Regions from separate parts of the Streptomyces sp. G7(2002) genome, predicted to be linked through region 2. Evidence: riboswitches for the same ligand, from Rfam matches in the RefSeq annotation. Region 2 holds a riboswitch; each other region holds the start of a gene.
What was found. A riboswitch is a leader RNA that binds a small molecule or an ion and turns the genes downstream of it on or off. The one in region 2 is predicted to bind cyclic di-AMP.
Positions count from the first base shown of each region.

Region 1: another riboswitch for cyclic di-AMP. It lies ahead of NUT86_RS16900 (LysM peptidoglycan-binding domain-containing protein); the one in region 2 lies ahead of NUT86_RS25190 (C40 family peptidase).
Region 3: another riboswitch for cyclic di-AMP. It lies ahead of NUT86_RS19480 (M23 family metallopeptidase); the one in region 2 lies ahead of NUT86_RS25190 (C40 family peptidase).

Region 1 covers NZ_CP102609.1:4,087,412-4,094,407, forward strand. Annotated here, with positions in the region: gene NUT86_RS16880 (Ppx/GppA phosphatase family protein) at 1-202, opposite strand, end outside; gene NUT86_RS16885 (DUF501 domain-containing protein) at 199-777, opposite strand; gene NUT86_RS16890 (FtsB family cell division protein) at 876-1,328, opposite strand; gene eno (phosphopyruvate hydratase) at 1,486-2,772, opposite strand; gene NUT86_RS16900 (LysM peptidoglycan-binding domain-containing protein) at 3,104-3,763, opposite strand; cyclic di-AMP (ydaO/yuaA leader) riboswitch at 3,771-3,941, opposite strand; gene NUT86_RS16905 (LysM peptidoglycan-binding domain-containing protein) at 4,193-5,209, opposite strand; gene NUT86_RS16910 (cytochrome P450 family protein) at 5,531-6,838, opposite strand; gene NUT86_RS16915 (LysR family transcriptional regulator) at 6,895-6,996, opposite strand, start outside.
Region 2 covers NZ_CP102609.1:5,915,397-5,922,392, forward strand. Annotated here, with positions in the region: gene NUT86_RS25185 (hypothetical protein) at 1-224, shown strand, start outside; gene NUT86_RS25190 (C40 family peptidase) at 346-1,497, opposite strand; cyclic di-AMP (ydaO/yuaA leader) riboswitch at 1,505-1,674, opposite strand; gene pcrA (DNA helicase PcrA) at 1,979-4,432, shown strand; gene NUT86_RS25200 (M23 family metallopeptidase) at 4,555-6,285, opposite strand; gene NUT86_RS25205 (esterase/lipase family protein) at 6,521-6,996, opposite strand, start outside.
Region 3 covers NZ_CP102609.1:4,655,242-4,662,237, reverse strand. Annotated here, with positions in the region: gene NUT86_RS19500 (DEAD/DEAH box helicase) at 1-969, shown strand, start outside; tRNA gene NUT86_RS19495 (tRNA-Lys) at 1,148-1,223, shown strand; gene NUT86_RS19490 (PP2C family protein-serine/threonine phosphatase) at 1,605-2,762, shown strand; gene NUT86_RS19485 (DUF2332 domain-containing protein) at 2,878-4,011, opposite strand; cyclic di-AMP (ydaO/yuaA leader) riboswitch at 4,297-4,451, shown strand; gene NUT86_RS19480 (M23 family metallopeptidase) at 4,463-5,581, shown strand; gene NUT86_RS19475 (aldo/keto reductase) at 5,863-6,804, shown strand; gene NUT86_RS19470 (hypothetical protein) at 6,874-6,996, opposite strand, start outside.

The DNA.
Region 1 (6,996 bases), 1.8 Mb from region 2:
CCGCGGCGTACTCCCGGCAGGCCGCGAAGGTGCGCTCCAGCGCCTCGGGCGCCAGCCGCCCGGTGCGGTCCACGCCCTGGCCCAGCCGGACGATCTGCATCCGGCGGTCGAGGTCCTTCAGCTCACCCGTCGCCGGGTCGGCGTCCGCGACCAGCAGCCGGATGGAGTTCGTACCGCAGTCGATGGCGGCGACCCGCTTCACTTGGCGTCTCCTTCGGGAGCGTCCTGGGTCCCGGGAGCGTCCGGGCCCTGGGCGGCGTCCTGGCACGGGGTCACGCACGGCCCCTTCTTCCACCACTCCGGCAGCATCGCGAGGGCCTCGTCACCGAGCGGATTGACGCCCGGCCCGGCCGCCAGCGAATGGCCGACGAGGACATGCAGGCACTTGACCCGGTCGGGCATACCGCCCGCGCTCGGGAAGCCCTGCAGCACCTCGATGGCGTCCCGCCGCCGGATGTAGTCCTCGTGGGCCGCCCGGTAGGCGGCGGCCAGCTCGGGGTCGGCCGCGAGCCGTTCGCTCATCTCCTTCATCACGCCGTTGGCCTCCAGCGTGCCGATCGCGGAGGCCGCGCGCGGGCAGGTGAGGTAGTAGAGCGTGGGGAAGGGCGTGCCGTCCTCCAGGCGCGGCGCCGTCTCGACGACGTCCGGCTGCCCGCAGGGGCAGCGGTGCGCGATGGCGCGCAGCCCGCGGGGCGGGCGGCCGAGCTGCTCCTTGAAGGCGGCGATGTCCGCGGCGGTGGGCTCGGTGGGCTCGGTCTGGGGCGGGGGGGTGTCCATGTGCGCTTTCGGTGAGGTGAGTGGTGTGGAGGGGCGGTGCGGCGGGCCGCACGCTGTCGACAGTACGGGTCGGCGTCCGCCGGCGGTACGGGCCGGCGCTACCGCTTGTCGGCCGCGTCGACGGCGTCCCACAGATTCTCGTACCAGGGACGCTGCGCCGCTTGCGCCCCCTTGGGCGCGGAGCCGGTGCCGGAGCCGTCCGGGACGATGTACCCGGCCTCGCCCGGCATGACGTAGTGCAGATGCCGGCGGGCCTGCTGGCGTACGAACGCCGGGTCCTGCCAGCGGGCCTTCTGCTCGCGCAGCCGGTCCAGGGCGGCACCGGCCTCCTGGGCCTTGCGGCGCTGGTCGGCGATGTCCGAGCGCTGGGAGACGTACTGCCTTATGGGATACGCGAGGGCGACGACCAGGGAGCACATCACCAGGGCCAGCAGTGCGGCACGGCCGGTGAGGCGGTTGCGGCGGGGCGGGCGGGCGCGGTAGACGCGGGCGGCGGCCTGCTCGCCGAGCGCCTTGAGTCGGGTCGCGGTCGAGAACCGGTCCGCGGGCACGTCGTCTCCCCTTCACTGACGGACGCCTGACTGCTTCAAGCAGGTACGTCCCCGGCAACGGTACGGGACCGTCGCCGGGGACGTACGGGGTGCCGGGCGATTGCCTCGCCCGTTCAGCCCCTGCTGCCTTGTCCGGCCCGGCAGCGGGCCGCCTTCGTCAGCTGCTGTGGCGGAAGCGCGGGAAGGCGGAGCGGCCGGCGTAGACCGCGGCGTCGTCGAGGATCTCCTCGATGCGCAGCAGCTGGTTGTACTTGGCGACGCGCTCGGAGCGGGCCGGGGCGCCGGTCTTGATCTGGCCGCAGTTGGTGGCGACGGCGAGGTCGGCGATGGTGACGTCCTCGGTCTCACCGGAGCGGTGCGACATCATGCACTTGAAGCCGTTGCGCTGGGCCAGCTCGACGGCGTCCAGGGTCTCGGTCAGCGAGCCGATCTGGTTGACCTTCACCAGCAGCGCGTTGGCGGAGCCCTCCTCGATGCCGCGGGCGAGGCGCTCGGGGTTGGTGACGAACAGGTCGTCGCCGACGAGCTGGACCTTGGCGCCGAGCTTGTCGGTGATGACCTTCCAGCCGGCCCAGTCGTCCTCGAACAGCGGGTCCTCGATGGAGACGAGCGGGTAGGCCGCCACGAGCTCCTCGTAGTACTCGGTCATCTCGGCGGCCGAGCGGTCCTTGCCCTCGAACTGGTACTTGCCGTCCTTGTAGAACTCGGAGGCGGCGACGTCCAGCGCGAGCGCGATGTCCTGGCCGGGGGCGTAACCGGCCTGCTTGATGGCCTCCAGGATGAGGTCGAGGGCCTCACGGTTGGAACCCAGGTTCGGGGCGAAGCCACCCTCGTCACCGAGACCGGTGGACAGGCCGCGCTCCTTCAGGACCTTCTTGAGGGTGTGGTAGACCTCGGCGCCCCAGCGCAGCGCCTCGGAGAAGGACTCCGCGCCGATCGGGGCGATCATGAACTCCTGGATGTCCACGTTGGAGTCGGCGTGCGAGCCGCCGTTCAGGATGTTCATCATCGGGACGGGCAGCACGTGCGCGTTCGGGCCGCCGAGGTAGCGGAACAGCGGGAGGTCGCTGGCCTCGGAGGCGGCGTGCGCCACGGCGAGGGAGACGCCGAGGATGGCGTTGGCGCCGAGCGAGCCCTTGTTGTCGGTGGCGTCCAGGTCGAACATGGCCTGGTCGATCAGCCGCTGCTCGGTCGCGTCGTAGCCGACGAGCTCCGGGCCGATCTGCTCGATGACGGCCAGGACGGCCTTCTCCACACCCTTGCCCAGGTAGCGGTTCGGGTCGCCGTCGCGGAGCTCGATGGCCTCGAAGGCGCCGGTGGAGGCGCCGGACGGGACGGCGGCACGGCCGGTGCTGCCGTCGTCGAGGCCGACCTCGACCTCGACCGTGGGATTACCTCGCGAGTCGAGAATTTCGCGGGCTACGACGACGTCGATCGACGGCACGTTGTCTCCTTCGTGGGTGTCTGGCGTTCTGCGCATGAGCCTAACGGCCCCGGGCGCGTCCGCCTGCCCTTGGCCCGCTCCGTGGGACGAAAACAGGCCCAAAGGCCCAGTTCACGGGACGTTTGGGCACATTGTTCACTGAACGGGAAAAGTTGCTGAACAGCGCCGGTCAGCGGCCTGCCGCCGGCCGGGGCGCCTCGGGCCCGTGGCCCGGGATGCGAGAAGCCCCGCCACGACGCGCCGGGGGGGAAGGGCGCGCCGTGGCGGGGCGGTCTCACGGAGGAAGGGGGCCCGCCGCTCGAGCCCGCCGGTGCCCCGGTGAGAAAGCGGCTCAGACGGTGAGCTGCTGACCGGGGATGATCAGGTTCGGGTTGCCGCCGATGACCGACTTGTTCGCCTTGTAGACGGACTTCCAGTCGGTGCCGTGGGCCTTGGCGATCTTGGCGAGGGTGTCGCCCGCCTTGACGGTGTAGTTGCCGTCGCCCGTGGACTTGCGCTCGGCGGACCGCGAGGCACGGTCCTCGGAGGCGGACGGGGCCTTCTTGGCCTCGGGCTTGGCGGACTCCTGCTTCGGCGCGGACTTGGTCTGCGCGGAGGTGTCGACGTCGGCGGCCGGGCCACCGGAGGTCAGGTTGCCCGCACCGGCGCAGGACCAGGCACCCGGGCCCTGGATGGCGAGGAGCTTCTCGGCGGCGGCGATCTGCTGGGACTTGGTGGCCAGGTCGGCGCGCGGCGCGTACTGGGTGCCACCGGCGGCGGCCCAGCTGGAGTTGGAGAACTGCAGGCCACCGTAGTAGCCGTTACCGGTGTTGATCGACCAGTTGCCGCCGGACTCGCACTGGGCGACCTTGTCCCAGGTGGCGACGGAGGCGGCGGAGGCGGAGGTGGCGCCCATCAGCGGCACGGCCACGGCGGCACCGGCGACACCGGCGAGGGTGGCGACGCGGACGGCCTTGGAGGGACGACGGTGCTTGCCCTTGAAGATCAGCATGGTTCGTTCGTTTCCTCACCGACGCCTACGAGGTGAGCTGTCGGGTTCGGACTGATGAGTCGCCCGGCCGTGTGCGCAGGACGCACGTGGCTTCACCCCAAGCCGGTTGACCCGTTTTCACGGGCGGGGCCGGCACAAATCCTGGGTCCCCCGCTCCTGCCTTCGGCGCTTGCGCGTCAAGTGCCTTCGACCACCGGCAGGATTCGGCGTGTGATCGAAGGGCCCGCTTTGGCGAGCGGTCCTGACGTTAAGCAGTAATCCCCTTGGGGTTCAAACCCCACCATCTGAACCAAGTTGACCGTTTTTGATCACGGGTTGGTTACATATTCGCAGGTGAGGCCCGGTATGCCGGGGTTGAGCAGCCCGGACCCCACCACAGTCAACGAGACCCTTGTCTCACTTTCCCAAAAGAGGGCGAAGGGTGCCGAACTACCCTGCGTTCCGCCCGAGATCGAGCTGCTGACCGGGCTGGATCAGGTCCGCGTCGGAGCCGATGACGCCCTCGTTGCGGTCGTAGAGCTCGGCCCATCCGCCGGGCAGCCGGTGGGCCGTGGCGATGGCTGACAGGCTGTCACCCGGGCGCACCGTGTAGTCGCCGTCGGCCGCCGGGCCCGTGCGGTGCGCGTCATCGCCGCGCGAGGCGTGCCGTCCGCCGGCGGACCGGCCGTCGTCGTCACCGTCACCGGCGTCCCCGTCGCCCGCCTCACCGCGGTGCTTGCCCTTGCCGGGCACCTCGCGCGGGGTGCCGCTGCTGTCCGTGCGGCTGCCACCGTCGGACGGGTCCGCGGAGGGCTCGTCGGACGGGTCGGCGGACTGCGACGGGCCCTCGTCCCGGTCGCCGCCCCGGTCGTCGCCCCTGTCGCCGGGCGTCGCCGGGTCGGACGGCTCCGGGCTCGCGGACGAGTCGCCGGGCCCGTCGGACTTCGAGGCGTCGGGCGAGGGCGTCACGTCGGACGGCAGACCGCTCGACTCGTCGCTGGGCTCGTCGCTCGGCCCGTCGTTCCTGCCGTCGGAGTCCGCACGGTCGTGGGAGTCGGACGAACCGGGGGTGTCCCAGGGGTCGAGGGAGCCCTCGGAGTCCGAGGGGTCGGGCGCCGGGGTGCTGGTGCTGCCCGGGTCGACCTCCGGTGCCCGGCCGTCGTCGGTCAGCCCGGCGTTCACCGCACAGCTCGGCCAGGCGTCCGGCCCGCGGTCGTCGAGGATCGACTCGGCGACCGCGATCTGCTGGGAGCGGCTGGCGAGGTCGGGGCGCGACGCATAGGACGAGCCGCCGTAGTTGTCCCACATCTCCTGGGTGAGCTGCAGGCCGCCGTAGTAGCCGTTGCCCGACGCCGCGCTCCACACGCCGCCGCTCTCGCACTGGGCGACCTTGTCCCAGGTCGAGGTGTCGGCGGCCTGTGCACCGCTCGCGGCGAACAGCGGCAGGGCGAGGCCTGCGCCGGTCACTCCCGCCGTGACAAAGATGGCCGGTGCCTGACGGGGTCGACGATGTCGGCCGTTCCCGGAACGCATGCGGATGCCTTTCGCGCGGCGGTTGAGTTTTTCGACGAGCTCTTCGAGCTGCTCGACGGGGCTTCCGGCCGGCCGACGCACGCGAGCGGCACCGTTACACCGGTCCCCCACATCACCGCTTCGACCGATCGAGTGAAGCCTGTCGATCGTCGGGTCGAAAGGTAGCCGGGGTCAGGAGTAGTCACAAGTCGGTGTAGTGCGGATCACGTAAAGGTCACGCAGTTGACTCTGTGTCACATTGCGCTTTACCGCTGGTCAGGGCCGCTCCGGAGTGAACTCCACCGGAAGTGAACGCAGTCCGCGCATGATGAGCCCGCCACGCCAGCGCAAATCGTCAGGTTCCGCGGCAAGACGGATGTCGGGGAGCCGGGTCAGCAGGGTCGCCAGCGCGCTCTGCCCTTCGAGGCGGGCGAGCGGCGCACCCAGGCAGTAGTGGATGCCGTGCCCGTATCCCAGATGCTGATTGTCACGCCGGGTCAGATCGAGCACATCCGGCTCCTCGAAGCGCTCCGGGTCGCGGTCGGCGGCGGCCAGCACCACCAGGACCGGGTCCCCCTCGGCGATCCGCTGCCCGCCGAGCGTCAGCTCCTGGGTCGCGAACCGCCAGGTCGCCAGCTCCACGGGTCCGTCGTAACGGAGCAGTTCCTCGATGCCGGTGGTGAGCAGGTCGGTGTCGCCCGCCGCGATCGACTTCTGCAGCAGCTCACGCTGGGCGGGGTGGCGCAGCAGCGCATAGGTGCCGTTGCCGATGAGGTTGACGGTGGTCTCGAAGCCCGCGAAGAGCAGGATGAAGGCCATCGCGGCGGCCTCGTTCTCGGTCAGGTGCTCACCGTGATCGGAGGCCCTGATCAGGGCGGAGATCAGATCCTCGTCCGCCTCGGCGGTCTCGCCCAGGGACTCGCGCTTGCGGTGGATCAGCTCGGCGAGATAGCCGCGCATCTTCTTCACGGAGCGGGCGACGCCGCCGCGCGGCCCTCCGCCGTGCCGGATCATCATGCCCGCCCAGTCCCGGAAGTCGTCCTGGTCCTCGCGCGGTACGCCCAGCAGATCGCAGATCGCGTAGATCGGGAGCGGAAAGGCGAACTCATGGATGAGGTCGGCCTCGCCCTTCGCCGCGAACTGGTCGATGAGGTGGTCGGTCAGCTCCTGGACCCGCGGGGCGAAGGCGGCGACCCGGCGCGGGGTGAACGCCTTCGAGACCAGGCGGCGCAGCCGGGTGTGGTCCGGGGGGTCGATGTTGAGCAGATGCGTCATGAGGTTGGCGCTGCGCTCGCCCGGGATGCCGACCTTGCCCTTGCCGTGCGCGGCCTCGCTGTGGTGGACCGGGTTCTTGGACAGCCGGGCGTCGGCGAGCGCCTGCCGCGCCTCCGTGTACCGCGTCACCAGCCAGGCCTCGACACCGCTGGGCAGCTCGGTCCGGTGCACCGGCGCATGCTCGCGCAGCCAGGCGTACGCGGGGTACGGGTCGGAGGCGAACTCCCAGGTGAACAGCGCGGGGGCGGGCCCGGCGGCGGGGCAGCCCGCGGGGGCGTCGGCGGCGGTGGTGTGGGGCTTGTCGTGCACCTTCCGACCGTAACCGCTGGGCGCACAACGGCGCGCCCGCGCACCGGGCAGGGCCCTTAGGGCCTGTCATTCGGATCCACCCCCAGGCCGCTCAGGAACGCCACGGCCGCCGGCGACGGGCCGAGACCGCTCCACACCACCCGCTCGGTCCGCTCGGG
Region 2 (6,996 bases):
GCGCACTGACGATGCTGGTCACCGGCATCGTGCTGGTCGGCCTCAACCAGGCCCAGGACCACCCCCTCAACAACATCAAGCTCGGCATCAAGATGGCCCTGCTGGTGGTGATCCTGGCGCTGGTCTACGTCAAGCGGGACGACGAGACGGTCGACAAGCCGCTCTTCGCCGCGGTCGGCGGACTGACGGTGGCCAACATCTTCATCGCGGTGCTCTGGACCTGACGCACGTCCCCACCACGGCACACCGCGCGGTCCTCGCACTCCGGATCCGGAGGCGACGGCCGCGCGGTGGCGTGTGGGGGGTGACCGTGGGGGGTGGTCTTGTGGGGGAGCGGGCCGGGCGTCAGCCCGGGCGGACACTCCCGTAAATCGGCATGTAGTAGATCGACTCCTCCCGGACGTTGGCGCCCGGCTTCGGAGCGTGGACCATCTTCCCGTTGCCTATGTACATGCCGACATGGCTGATGTCGTCATAGAAGAAGACCAGGTCACCGGGCTGCAGATCCTTGGTGGCCACGCGCTGGCCGATCTTGACCTGGTCCCAGGTGGTCCGCGGCAGATCGACGCCCACCGCCTTCCACGCCGCCTGCGTCAGCCCCGAGCAGTCGTAGGAGGCGGGGCCGGTCGCGCCCCAGACATACGGCTTGCCGATCTGGGCGCGGGCGAAGGCGAGCGCCTTTTCACCCTTGGTGGAGGCCGAGTCACCGGCGGAGTCGCCGCCGGTGGAGCCGCCGCCGGTCCGGTCGTCGGACGAGCCGTCGCCGTCCTGCTGCCGCTGGCGCTCCCGCTCCTGCTGCTTGCGCGCCTCCTCCGCGGCCCGGCGCTTGGCCGCCTCCTCCTTCTGGCGCTCCAGCTCCGCCAGCCGCGCCTTCTCCTGGGCGGTCAGCCGGGACAGCAGCTGACGGGCCTCGGCCAGCTTGTCCTGGACGGAGCGCTTGGACTCCTTGAGGGAGGCCTGCGAGGTCTGCAGCCGCTCCAGGCTGCGGGTCGCCTCGGCACGTTGCTTGGCCGCCTTCGCCTGCTGCTCCTGGTAGTCGGTGACGGCCTGCTTCTGCCGGCCGGACAGCCGCTCCATGAGGTGGTTGCGGTCGACGAACTGCTGCGGGTCCTTGGCCAGCATCAGCTGCGCCGTCGGGTTCATGCCGCCGGTGCGGTACTGCGCCGAGGCGAAGGTGCCCAGCAGCCGCCGGGACTGGTTCATCTTCTCGGCGCGCTGTGCCGCGGCGTCGAGCAGGCCGTCCACGGTGTCGCGCTGTTCGTCGGCGCGCTCCTTGACGGCGTTGTACTTCTGGGTGGCCACCTCGGCCTGGTGGTAGAGATCGTCGACCTTCTGCTTGACCTCTTCGACGGTGGGCTTGGGCGCCCTGGGGGCCGCTTCGGCGGACTGCGAGAGCAGGGTGACCGAGGCGAGGGCGGCGGTGGTGAGTCCGGCCGCCGTACGACGGCCTCCGGGTGAGGCGAGAACGCTGGTGCGCGGCTTGCGATGCGACGCCAAGACCGGCAACTCCTTCCGTGGACCGCCTACCGGGTTAGCTGTCGGGTTCGGGCGGTGTCGCTGACGGAAGGCTTGCCCTACGGTCCGGACGTCCACTGGCGACGGCCGTACGGATCGATTCACCCCGGTGGTGCTGGTGGGTCCCCGGCTCCGGGTGCCTGGGGGCAGTGCCGGACTCGGCGTGGCGGCCCGTGCGGACGCTGTCGTCCACGGGGAGGCGGGCTGCCTGAGCGAGGACGTTAGCCAACTCGTGTGGCTCCTGTGAAGGCTGATGTTCGATATGCCCGAAACCTTTTCGTGACCTGAACGCGATGCGGGTGTTGTGCTGCCAGATGTCGGATTCGGGTAGACGAGGCGCCGCCCGATCTGTGACGGCCCCGGACGTCTGACCTGCCGCGGCGCCACGGCCCGCCCCGCGGACGGCCCGCAATCCGCTACTCCGCGGCGGACTGTCAGTGCGGCGGCCTAGACTCGGTGGGCGATGAGCAGCCTCTTTGACGACAGCTTCCTGGCGGACCTCGGCCACAAGGGCGAGGAGGAGCACCCGCCGCCCCCCGAGGACGAGCACGGTCCGGCCCCGGAGGAGATCCCCGCCGACCTCTTCGGCGGGAGGTTCGACGCGCCCGCCCCCAGGGAGTCGTACTACCGCGACGGCGCCGCCCGCCCGCCCGTCGACGCCGCGGCGCTGCTGGAGGGGCTCAACGACGAGCAGAAGGCCGCCGTGGTGCACACCGGCGGCCCGCTGCTGATCGTCGCCGGCGCCGGCTCCGGCAAGACCCGGGTGCTGACCCACCGCATCGCGCATCTGCTCGCCGAGCGCCATGTCCACCCCGGCCAGATCCTCGCGATCACGTTCACCAACAAGGCCGCCGGTGAGATGAAGGAGCGCGTCGAGGAGCTGGTCGGCCCGCGCGCGAACGCCATGTGGGTCTCCACCTTCCACAGCGCCTGCGTCCGCATCCTGCGCCGCGAGTCCAAGAAGCTCGGCTTCACCTCGTCCTTCTCGATCTACGACGCCGCCGATTCCAAGCGCCTGATGGCCCTGGTCTGCCGTGATCTCGATCTGGACCCCAAGCGCTACCCGCCCAAGTCCTTCAGCGCGAAGATCTCCAACCTCAAGAACGAGCTCATCGACGAGGAGACCTTCGCCGGGACGGCGGCCGACGGTTTCGAGAAGACGCTGGCCGAGGCGTACGCGATGTACCAGGCGCGGCTGCGCGAGGCCAACGCCCTGGACTTCGACGACATCATCATGACGACGGTCAATCTGCTCCAGGCCTTCCCGGATGTCGCCGAGCACTACCGCCGCCGCTTCCGCCATGTCCTCGTCGACGAGTACCAGGACACCAACCACGCCCAGTACACCCTCGTCCGCGAGCTGGTCGGCCCCGCCGAATCCGCCGCGGAGCTCTGCGTCGTCGGTGACGCCGACCAGTCGATCTACGCCTTCCGCGGCGCCACGATCCGCAACATCCTCCAGTTCGAGGAGGACTACCCGGACGCGACCACGATCCTGCTGGAGCAGAACTACCGCTCGTCGCAGACGATCCTGTCCGCCGCCAACGCCGTCATCGAGCGCAACGAGAACCGCCGCCCCAAGAACCTCTGGACGGACGCCGGCACCGGCCCCAAGATCACCGGCTATGTCGCCGACACCGAGCACGACGAGGCCCAGTTCGTCGCCGACGAGATCGACCGGCTGACGGACGCCAAGGACGCCAAGGCCGGCGACGTCGCGGTCTTCTACCGCACCAACGCCCAGTCCCGGGTCTTCGAAGAGATCTTCATCCGGGTCGGGCTGCCCTACAAGGTCGTCGGCGGAGTGCGCTTCTACGAGCGCAAGGAGGTCCGCGATGTCCTCGCCTATCTGCGGGTGCTCGCCAACCCCGAGGACACCGTCCCGCTGCGCCGCATCCTGAACGTTCCCAAGCGCGGTATCGGCGACCGCGCCGAGGCGATGATCGACGCCCTGTCGGCGCGCGAGAAGATCACCTTCCCGCAGGCGCTGCGCCGGGTCGACGAGGCCTACGGCATGGCGGCCCGCTCCGCCAACGCCGTCAAGCGCTTCAACGTCCTCATGGAGGAGCTGCGGACGATCGTCGAGTCCGGCGCCGGTCCCGCCACCATCCTGGAAGCGGTCCTGGAGCGTACGGGCTACCTCGCCGAACTCCAGGCCTCCACGGACCCCCAGGACGAGACCCGGATCGAGAACCTCCAGGAACTCGCCGCCGTCGCCCTGGAATTCGAGCAGGACCGCGGCGAAGCGAACCCCGGCACCCTCTCCGACTTCCTGGAGCAGGTCGCGCTGGTCGCCGACTCCGACCAGATCCCGGACGAGGACGAGGAGGGCAGCGGCGTCATCACCCTCATGACGCTGCACACCGCCAAGGGCCTGGAGTTCCCGGTGGTCTTCCTGACCGGCATGGAGGACGGCGTCTTCCCGCACATGCGCTCGCTGGGCCAGACCAAGGAGCTGGAGGAGGAGCGCCGGCTGGCCTATGTCGGCATCACCCGCGCCCGTGAGCGGCTCTATGTCACCCGCTCCACGATGCGCAGCGCCTGGGGCCAGCCCTCGTACAACCCGCCCTCCCGGTTCCTGGAGGAGATCCCGGACGACTTCGTGGAGTGGAAGCGGACGGGCCCGGCGACGCCGTCCGCTTCCATGGGCGGACTCTCGGCGGGCGGCGGAGGCGGCTTCGGCTCCTCGCTGTCGTCGTCGCGCGCCAAGGGCCCCAGCGGCTTCGCGACCCGCCGCTCCCAGGACCGCCCGGTGGTCTCGCTGGCCGTCGGCGACCGCGTCACGCACGACAGCTTCGGCCTCGGCACGGTCGTCGGCGTCAAGGGCAGTGGTGACAACGCCGAGGCGACCATCGACTTCGGCGGCGAGAAGCCCAAGCGGCTGCTGCTGCGGTATGCGCCGGTGGAGAAGCTGTAACGGAAGGCTGTACCGGAAGGCTGTACCGGAAGCCGGAAGCCGGAAGCCGGAAGCCGGAAGCCCCCGGGGACGTGCCCTGGGGGCTTCGACGGAGCCGGAGCCGACAGCGGCCGGTTCAGCGGTCAGTTCGGGTCGAGGCCGTGGTCCTGCAGCCAGGGCAGCGGGTCGACCGCCGCGCCGCCGCCGGGACGCACCTCGAAGTGCAGATGCGGTCCGGTGGAATTGCCGGAGTTGCCCGAATAGGCAATCTGGTCACCGGCCTTGACCGTCCCGGAACGGATCTTGGTGCTGCTGAGGTGGCAGTACCACGTCTCCGTGCCATCGGCCGCCGTCACGATCGCCATGTTGCCGTAGGCGGAGTTCCACTGGGTGCGGATGGTGCCGTCGGTGGCGGACATGACCGGGGTGCCGTAGCTGACCGGGAAGTCGATACCGGTGTGCAGCGACATCCAGTTGACCCCGGCCTGGCCGAACTGGGCGCTCAGCCCGTGCTGCTTGACTGGCAGCAGGAACTTGGGCCGCATGGCCTCCTTGCGGGCCGCTTCCTTCGCCTTGCGCTGGCGCTCCAGCGCCTGGCGCTCCTTGAGGTCGATCCGCTCCTGGGTGCGGCTGGCGCGGTCGCGGAAGTCATCCGCGCTGGCGCTGAGTCCGGCGAGCTGGGTGTCGAGCTTGTTGTTGGCCGCGGACGGCTTGACGGCCGCGACATCGGGCGCGGCCTGGGCGGTCGCATCGGCCTTGTCGTCCCCGCCGAAATCGGCGACGGCCGCGGTGGCCACGGCGCACACGCCCATGGCGGCGACCGAGGGCACCGCGACGGTCAGCAGCGCCGACCGCTTCGCCGTCCGCCGCCGGCCCCGGCCGCGGACGGCTTGCCCGGCTTCCGGCCCGGTGACCCGCCGGCCTGCGGGGGCGGGGGCCGCGGGGGTGATCGGCATGGCCTGCGTCATGGCGTCCGCCACGGCCGCGGCCTCGCTGTAGTCCTCGGCATCGCGGGGGGAGCCGTCGTCGGCCTCGGCCCGGCCGGTGTCGTACGGGTCGTTCCCGGGCCGTCCGGCGTCGGTGCCGGCGGTGTCGAAGTGCCCGGCCTCGTCCCAAGTGGTGCTGTCCCACTGGATCGTGTCGTTCGGGGGCGGTCCGGCCTGCGCCGGGATACCGGCGATCAGGTCCTGGTCGGTGGTCGACCAGATCGCGGTGGCCTCGAAGCTCGCGGTCTCCTCGACCGCGGTGGCCTGCCGGCCGAAGGCGTCGAAGGCATCGGCGGTCTCGTACGCGCCGGGGTCGTAACTGCCGGTGTCGTACGCGCCGGTGGGGTAGGTCCCGGTGTCGAAGCCGCTGTCGAAGCCGCCGTGGCCGTACGCGGTGGCTTCGTAACCGGCCGTCTCGTACCCGGACGAGGTGTACGCGGTCGCGTCGTGCGCCGGGGCGTCGTAGGTGGTGTGTGCGTACGGGTCGTAGCCCGGGGCGGCCGCGTGCGGATCGGCGGCGGCATAAGCGCCGGTGTCCCAGCCGCCGGTGTCCCACTGAGCTGTGGCATAGGTGCCGGTGTCGTACGCGCCGGTGGCATAGCCGTCGCCCGCCGGGTACGCCCCCGTGTCATAGGCCTCGGTGCTGTAGGTGCCGGTGCCGTAGCTGCTCATGCTGTAGGCGTCCGCCGTGCCGTGCGTACCGGTGTCGTACATACCGGTCTCGTACGAGCCGGGGAGCGAACCGAAGAGGGGATCACCGTCGCCGTATTCGGCACTGCCGGTCGAGGCCTGCTGTCCGTAGGAGTCGTAGGCCGGATAGTGCGCATACGAGGCGTCGGAAGCAGAGCCGGTCGGAGGCTGGGCCCCCGAGGGGTGACGGTCGTTCACCAACTTCTCTTTCGCCTCGGCAGCAGGAGAATTAGCGGCGACTGTACCCGGCGGTACGCGACGGCGACAATCTTCAACTGGTTTTGGGCTAGGCCAGATCGGGCATTTGGCCGCCTTTCGGCAGTCCCCATGCGAGCTCTTGGCGCCCCGTTCGAAGTTTGTTCGACTTCAAGTCAAGATCATGTCGCCGGTGCGACGCCGCTGCGGCGTCCCGCGGGGTGCGTGCGGGGCGTTGTCAGGCCACCGAAATGGCGTCCGCGGCTCCTTCCGCGGTCTCCGCCGAGGTCAGTGCTTCCCGTATTCCGGCTGCTACGGCGCCATTGACCGGCAGGGCGAGATGTCCGACACCGGCGACATGCACGTTGTACGCGACCAAATCAGGGTGACTGATTCTCGCTGTTGTGGCCGGAACCATCACCTGATCCTCCTCGCTCCAGAAAGCGACGAATTGCGTGCGGCAATTCGGTGCCGGCCGCGACAACTCCGCTATCACCTCGGAATCGGGGCGCATCTGGCGGACGAGGGGGTGCGCCGACATCAGCGGCGCGATACGGGTGCCGGCGTGCGGGGTGCCGAGCGTGATCACCGTACGGACGCGGGTGTCGCCGCCGAGCCGCTGTACGTAATAGCGGGCGATGAGTCCGCCGAGGCTGTGGCCCACGAGGTCCACCCGGCGATGGCCGGTCCGGGCGCAGACCTCCTCCACATGGC
Region 3 (6,996 bases), 1.3 Mb from region 2:
GTCGACGCCTCGCGCCACATCGTCGGCGGCTCCGGCGCCTTCGACGAGGACGTCGCCCGGATCACCGGTGCGCGTTCGCTCACCGAGGTCCAGGCCGACGGCGCCAACAACTCCGCCAAGCAGGCCGAGCGTGAGGTGGCCGAGCTCACCCGCGAGCTGGAGCGCCTTCAGCGCCGCGCCACCGAGCTGCGCGAGGAGGCCGACCGGCTGACCGCCCGTGCCGCCCGTGAGCGCGGCGAGGACCCGGCCGAGGCGCTCGCCGCCGCGGCCGTCACCGCCGAGGCCGAGGCCGCCGCGGAGGCCGCCGTACCGGCCCAGGCCGGTGGGTCGGACGAGCGCCGCGACGACCGGGGCAACTTCGACCGTCGCGACCGTCGTGACGACCGTTCCGGTGGCCGTTCCTTCGACCGTGACCGTCGCGATGACCGGTCCGGTGGTGGCTTCAACCGTGACCGTCGTGACGACCGTTCCGGTGGCCGTTCCTTCGACCGTGACCGTCGGGATGACCGTTCCGGTGGCGGTTTCAACCGTGACCGTCGTGACGACCGGGGCGGTTTCGGCCGGGACCGTCGCGATGACCGTTCCGGTGGTGGCTTCAACCGCGACCGTCGCGATGACCGGTCCGGCGGTGGCTTCAACCGCGACCGTCGTGACGACCGTTCCGGTGGCCGTTCCTTCGAGCGCCGTGACGACCGTTCCGGTGGCGGTTTCAACCGTGACCGCGGCGACCGTCCGAGCCGCCCGTTCAACCGTGACGACCGTTCCGGTGGCCGTCCGTCCTCCGGTGGCTACCGCTCCGGCGGCGGCGACCGTCCGTTCAACCGTGACGACCGTTCCGGCCGTCCGTCCTCCGGTGGCCACCGCTCCGGCGGCGACCGCCCGTACGGCCGTCGTGACGACCACCGTGGCGCCCCGACCGGCTCCTTCGGCCGCCGCGAGGACAAGCCGCGCTGGAAGCGCAACGGCTGATCACCGACGCTGATCCGCAGGGCCCGTACGCACGCAAGTGCCGTACGGGCCCTGCGTGTTGTACGGCACACCGGAGGCCCCACAGGGCCCGTCGGCCGGCCCCGCGGCACCCCGCCGTATGGCTTGATCCGTAATGCCTTCGGGCTGCGGCACCTCCTCGGGCTATGCTGCTCGGTGCGGGCCATTAGCTCAATTGGCAGAGCAGTGGACTTTTAATCCATTGGTTCAGGGTTCGAGCCCCTGATGGCCCACCAGAAGCGGACGGGGAGACCGTCCGGCCGGCGTGCAGTGACCTGAGGGCCCGGACCGTATGCGGTCCGGGCCCTCAGGCATGACCGGTGTTCCGGGCGGGCTCAAGTGGCGCTGAGCGGGACGGGCTTGGGGTGCGTGAACCGGGCGGACGAATCGGGCAGCACGAGGCGGGTGGCACGAGCGGCTGGCGAGGCCGCCGCTTCCGCCGGTCCTCTTCGCCCGCCCGTTCTCGCCTCTTCCTCCCCTGGCGCGGCCGGTCCGGTGACCCGTCCGGCCCCCGACGAGTCGCCGTCCCGCCCCGTACCGGCAAGCCTGGGGACGTCTAGGCGACCGGCACGGCGGTGCCCGTACGGACGGGCGGGAGTGGGAAGAGGCCGGTGCGGATGCTCCGAGGTGAGGCGCCCCCCGAGGGCGAGGGCGACGGGGAGCGAGGGGCCCGTGGGGAGGGCCGCTCCCGGATGTCGTGGTCCGGCCGTCTGCTGGTGCGCCGACTTCCCGCCATCCTGATCGTCGGCGGGGTCGTCTTCGACATGGGGACGCCGGCCAGTTACACGGCCGCCCCCTTCTTCTCCGCCGCCCCGTTGGTCGCCGCGCCGCTCTTCTCCCTGCGGGGCACCGCCCTCACGGCCCTGGCCGCCCTGCTCGGCGAGATCTGGGTCGTCACCTACCGCAGCGCCGGGCAGAACTACAGCGAGTCGGTGACGGAGATCGTCACGGTCCTTGTCGTCGCCCTGCTGGCCCTCGGCATCAACCGGGTCGTCCGGACGGCCGACGCCCGCCTGGCCTCCGTACGGGACGTCTCGGAGGCCGCCCAGCGCGCCGTACTGCCCATGCCGCCCGAACGGCTCGCCGGGCTCGCCCTCGCCGCCCGCTACGTGGGGGCGCGGGCGGACGCCCGGATCGGCGGCGACCTCTATGCCGTGCAGGACACCCCGCACGGCGTACGGCTGATCGTCGGCGACGTACGGGGCAAGGGGCTGGAGGCGGTGGAGACCGCGGTGATCGTCATCGGCGCCTTTCGCGAGGCGGCGGAACAGGAGAGCACTTTGGGGGCGGTGGCGGGGCGGCTGGAGCGGGCGCTGCAACGGGAGGGCGGGCGGCGCAACGGGGTGGAGCGGACCGAGGGGTTCACCACTGCCGTACTGGCCGAGATCCCCGCCGACGGGCAGTCCGTGCTGCGGGTGCTCAACCGGGGCCACCCGTCCCCGCTGCTGCTCACCCCGGACGGCGGTCTGCGCGAGCTGGCCCCCGCGGCGCCTGCGCTGCCCCTGGGGCTGGGCGAGATGGCGAGCCGGCCGGACCGGGCGGACGAGACGTTCTTCCCGGCCGGGGCCCTGCTGCTCTTCTTCACCGACGGTGTGACCGAGGCCCGGGACCTGCTCGGTCGCTTCTACAACCCGTCGAGCAAACTGCGCGGCTGCCGCTTCCCCGGCCCGGACGTCCTCCTGGACACCGTCGTCGAGGACGTCGCACGCCATACGGGCGGCGCGCCGGCCGACGATATGGCGCTGCTGGCGGTGCAGCGTCCTATGGGGGCGTAGGCGTCGGCGTTTTGTAGGGGCCTTGGGGGTGGCGGCTTATGGGGGGCGGGATCCGCGGAGGGGTGTGGCCGCGCGTACAGGGCCGGGGCTGGGCGTTACGGATACCTGGCTGCGCTCAGCTCCCCGGGGTGTCCGCCGCCCCGGGAAAGCTGTGCAGGCTCTGGCCGTGCGGGCCGGTGAGTGCGACCGGGTGCCCGTCGAGTGCGAGGGTCAGCAGCAGCGGGTCTTCCGGGCGGGGCGAGCGGTGTGCGGGGCCGGTGATCCAGGGCAGTACGGAGTGGTGCTCGTTGGAGATCCAGTGGCCGCCGCCGGGCCGTCCGTCGAGCAGCGACCGTACGAGACGGGCGAACTCCTCGCGGCGGGCGGGCGGCAGGTAGGTCAGCACCGAGCTGTGGAAGATGACCAGCGTCGCCTCGGGCGGCGCCTCGGCGGCGAGCGCGGGCAGCTCGTCGAGCAGATCGCCGCGCACCATCCGCGGCCGCGGCGCTGGCCGCACCGCATCGACGGCCGCGGACAGCCGCGCCGTACGCTCCCCGTCGCCCGGCCATACGAGCGCCTGCAGCCAGCGCAGATCGTCCGGTTCGGCAGCCGGGTCGAGCGGGTCGAGGTCGATGCCGGCCCGCCACACGATCTCCGGCATCCGGTCGGGCAGCTCGTCGGCGGCCCCTCCCGTACGGCAGGTGAGCTCCAGCGGGCTCTCCGGCGCCCCCAGCTCGGACCGGAGGGTGACCGTCCGGCGGCCGTCCCCGCCCTCGCCGGCGGCCTCGTACCGGTAGCGATAGCGGTCGGGGTGCAGACACAGTCCCGCGGACGTACCGGCCTCCAGCAGCGCCAGCGGCTGCGGCAGACGGGCGAGCAGCGGCAGCAGGGTGGCGCAGCGGGCCGGTTCGTTGGTCTGGGTGGCGCGCTGCATGATCACCGCGCGCACCTCGTCCCAGTGCCGGATCGTCCACTCGCGCCAGCGCCCGTACGCGGCCTCACCGCGCGGGCCCATTTCGGCGTGCGGGCCGTCGAGATAGCGGACGGCGGCGAGCAGGAGATTCGGCTGCTGTTTGTTGCCGGCGGGCAGCGACCCCGACAGCAGGTCGCAGAGCTCCGCGTCCTGGCTGATCCGCGCGCTCAGCTCCTCGTGCGCGTCCGACCGGCCCCGCGCCTCCCGCCAGGAGAACTCCCGGTACCGCTCCGCCACTCCCCACGCGATACCGGCAGCACGTCCGGCGTTCCCGGTGTTCCCGACGTTGACGACCATGATCCGACGTTACTGCTCTCACCCTCCGTAATTGAGGGCCACCCCTCCGCATAACGACTGGCACACAATCCGCGCGAGATCGTTTAGGGCCGGGTGGTCAACTCGCCCGGTTTGTGGTCGTGGTGGCCGAAAAAGTCCATGCCACAGGTTGTGCTCAGCCGATAAGGATTCGTGGGAACGCTTGGAATTCGGTCGCCATCTCTATTACTGTCCGATAACGCAGCGCGGTCGTCCCAGCCGTCGCAAGAGGCGGCACCGCGCGCCGACGCCGAATCCCGCACGCGCTTTTCACGCACCCCCAAGCACTTCGAACTGCACCAAGGGAACCGGGGAACCACTTCCTTGGGGTGAATCGGACGCCCTCCGCCAGCGGGCGCCCGTAGGAGACCTTCCTGCTCCGAACCCGTCAGCTAACCCGGTAGGCGAGAAGGAAGGAAAGGAGTGCGCCTCCGTGGCGTCCAACAGGCCTGCCCCCGAGTCTCCGTCCACCTACGGGCTCGATGACCGAGGGGCCTTCCCGGGTCCCGGTGCCGATGACGGCGACGGACCGTGGGAGGAGTGGAATCCCACCGAGGAATCCACCCGTTCCGTCCGCGGCAAACACCGGGTGGCCAAGCAGCGCGGCGGCGGATTCGCCCGCAGCGGCACCGTCCTGGGTGTCGGAGTCATCGCGGCGGTCGGCGCGAGCGGAATGGCCTCGGCCGAGGACCGTCCGCCGGTGCCGATCTCGATGCCCGACATCGGCGGGATGGCCGACGACCTCTCCGAAAACCTGCCGGACGCCAAGTCGCTTCCCGGCATCGGCGAGCTGATATCCGACGAGGACTCCGAAACCGCCTCGGCTGCCGCGGCCGAAGCGGCTCCTGCCGCCTCCGGGCCGCTCACCCGGGCCACGCAGACGAGCGCGGACACGGGCGGCGGCACGGGCGCCGGTGAGGCGCTGCGCAGCCGCATCCTCCAGCAGGCGGACGCGCAGCAGGGCGCCGCCGAGCAGGAGGCCCGCGACACCGCCGAACAGGCCGCTGTCCAGCAGGCCGCAACGGAAGCCGCCGCCCACCAGAAGTCGGCCGAAAAGGCCGCAGCAGCCAAGAAGGCGGCCGAGATGGAGGCCAAGCGCAAGGCCGAGGAAGCGGCCCGTCAGAAGGCGGAGGCCGAACGCCTCGCCAAGCTGGCGAAGAGCTTCATCGCCCCCGTGTCCTCCTACACGCTCACCGCCAGTTTCGGCCAGGCCGGCGACCGCTGGGCCGCGGACCACACCGGACAGGACTTCGCCGCGCCGACCGGCACTCCCGTCAAGGCACTGCACTCCGGCACCATCACCCAGGCCGGCTGGGCCGGCTCGTACGGCTACCGCATCGTCCTCACCCTCGACGACGGCACCGAAGTCTGGTTCTGCCACCTCTCCTCGATGGTGAAGACCTCCGGCAAGGTCAACACCGGCGATGTCATCGGCCGCGTCGGCGCCACCGGCAACGTCACCGGCCCCCACCTCCACCTGGAGGTACGCCCCGACGCCGGCGATCCGATCGACCCGATGCCGTGGCTTCGCGATCACGGGATCAACGTGTGACCGGCTGCATCAGCGTGTGACTGACGGCATCAATGGGTGACCGGCGGCTTCGGCGCATGAACGGCGGCATCAACGGGTGACCGGCGGCCTCGGCGCATGAACGACGGCGTCGGCGCTCGACCGGCGGCCTTGGCACGCTCGTGTTCGCCGGCCTCGGCGCATGACCGGTGCCCTCGGCACACGCGCAAAAAGCTCAACCCGTGTGCATCTGACGGGAATTGCCGTGGGGCGTGGGGGAAGAGGAAGGAATAACTCCTCTTCCCCCGACGCTGTCACTGGATATGACCGCGACACACAAGCCCCTCGGCTCGCTCTCCGTCTCCCCGCTGTCCCTGGGCGGCAACGTCTTCGGCTGGACGGCCGACGAAGCCCAGTCCTTCGCCGTGCTCGACGCCTATGTGGCGGGCGGTGGCAACTTCATCGACACCGCCGACGTCTACTCGGCCTGGGTCCCCGGTAACAAGGGCGGCGAATCCGAGACCGTCATAGGCAACTGGCTGGCCTCCCGCCGCAATCGCTCCGAGGTCGTCATCGCCACCAAGGTCGGCGCCCTCCCGGACCTCAAGGGCCTTGCCCCCGCCACCATCAAGTCCGCGGTCGACGCATCCCTCACCCGTCTGCGCACCGACTACATCGACCTCTACTACACCCACTACGACGACGAGTCGGTCGAGGTCGGGGAGTTCCTCACCGCCCTCGACGACCTCGTCCGGGCCGGCAAGGTCCGCGAAATCGCCGCCTCCAACATCTCGGCGCAGCGCCTGGAGGAGTCCCTGGCCTGCTCCGCCCGCGAGGGCCTGGCCCGCTATGTCGCCCTCCAGCCCCACTACAACCTGGTCTCCCGCGACACCTACGAGGGCGAACTCGCCGACGTGGCCGCCCGCCACGGCCTCGCCGCGGTCCCGTACTTCGCCCTCGCCTCCGGCTTCCTGACCGGCAAGTACCGCCCGGGCACCCAGGTCGACAGCGCCCGCTCCGGAGGCGCCCTCAAATACGCGGACACCGACCGCGGCCGCCGCGTCCTCCAGGCCCTGGACACCGTCGCCGCCGCCCACGAGGCGGAGCCGGCCAGCATCGCCCTCGCCTGGCTCGCCGCCCAGCCCACGGTCGCGGCCCCGATCGCCAGCGCGCGCACGGTGGAACAGCTGCCGGCACTACTGGCGGTGGGGGATGTGACCCTGAAGGAGGACGAACTCAAGCTGCTGGACGAGGCTTCGGCCTGACCCAGCCCCCGAGGGGAAGGAAGCGAGCCGAGCCCACCGCTTCCTCCCCCTCGCTTCCCCTCCTCCGCCCTACTTCCGGCGATCCACCACAGCCCACGACGCAGCCGCCACCCCACCCGCCACCGCGAATACCGAAGGCCACGCCCCGATCTTCTTCGCCAACGGATGCGACCCGGCAAACGCAGCCACGTA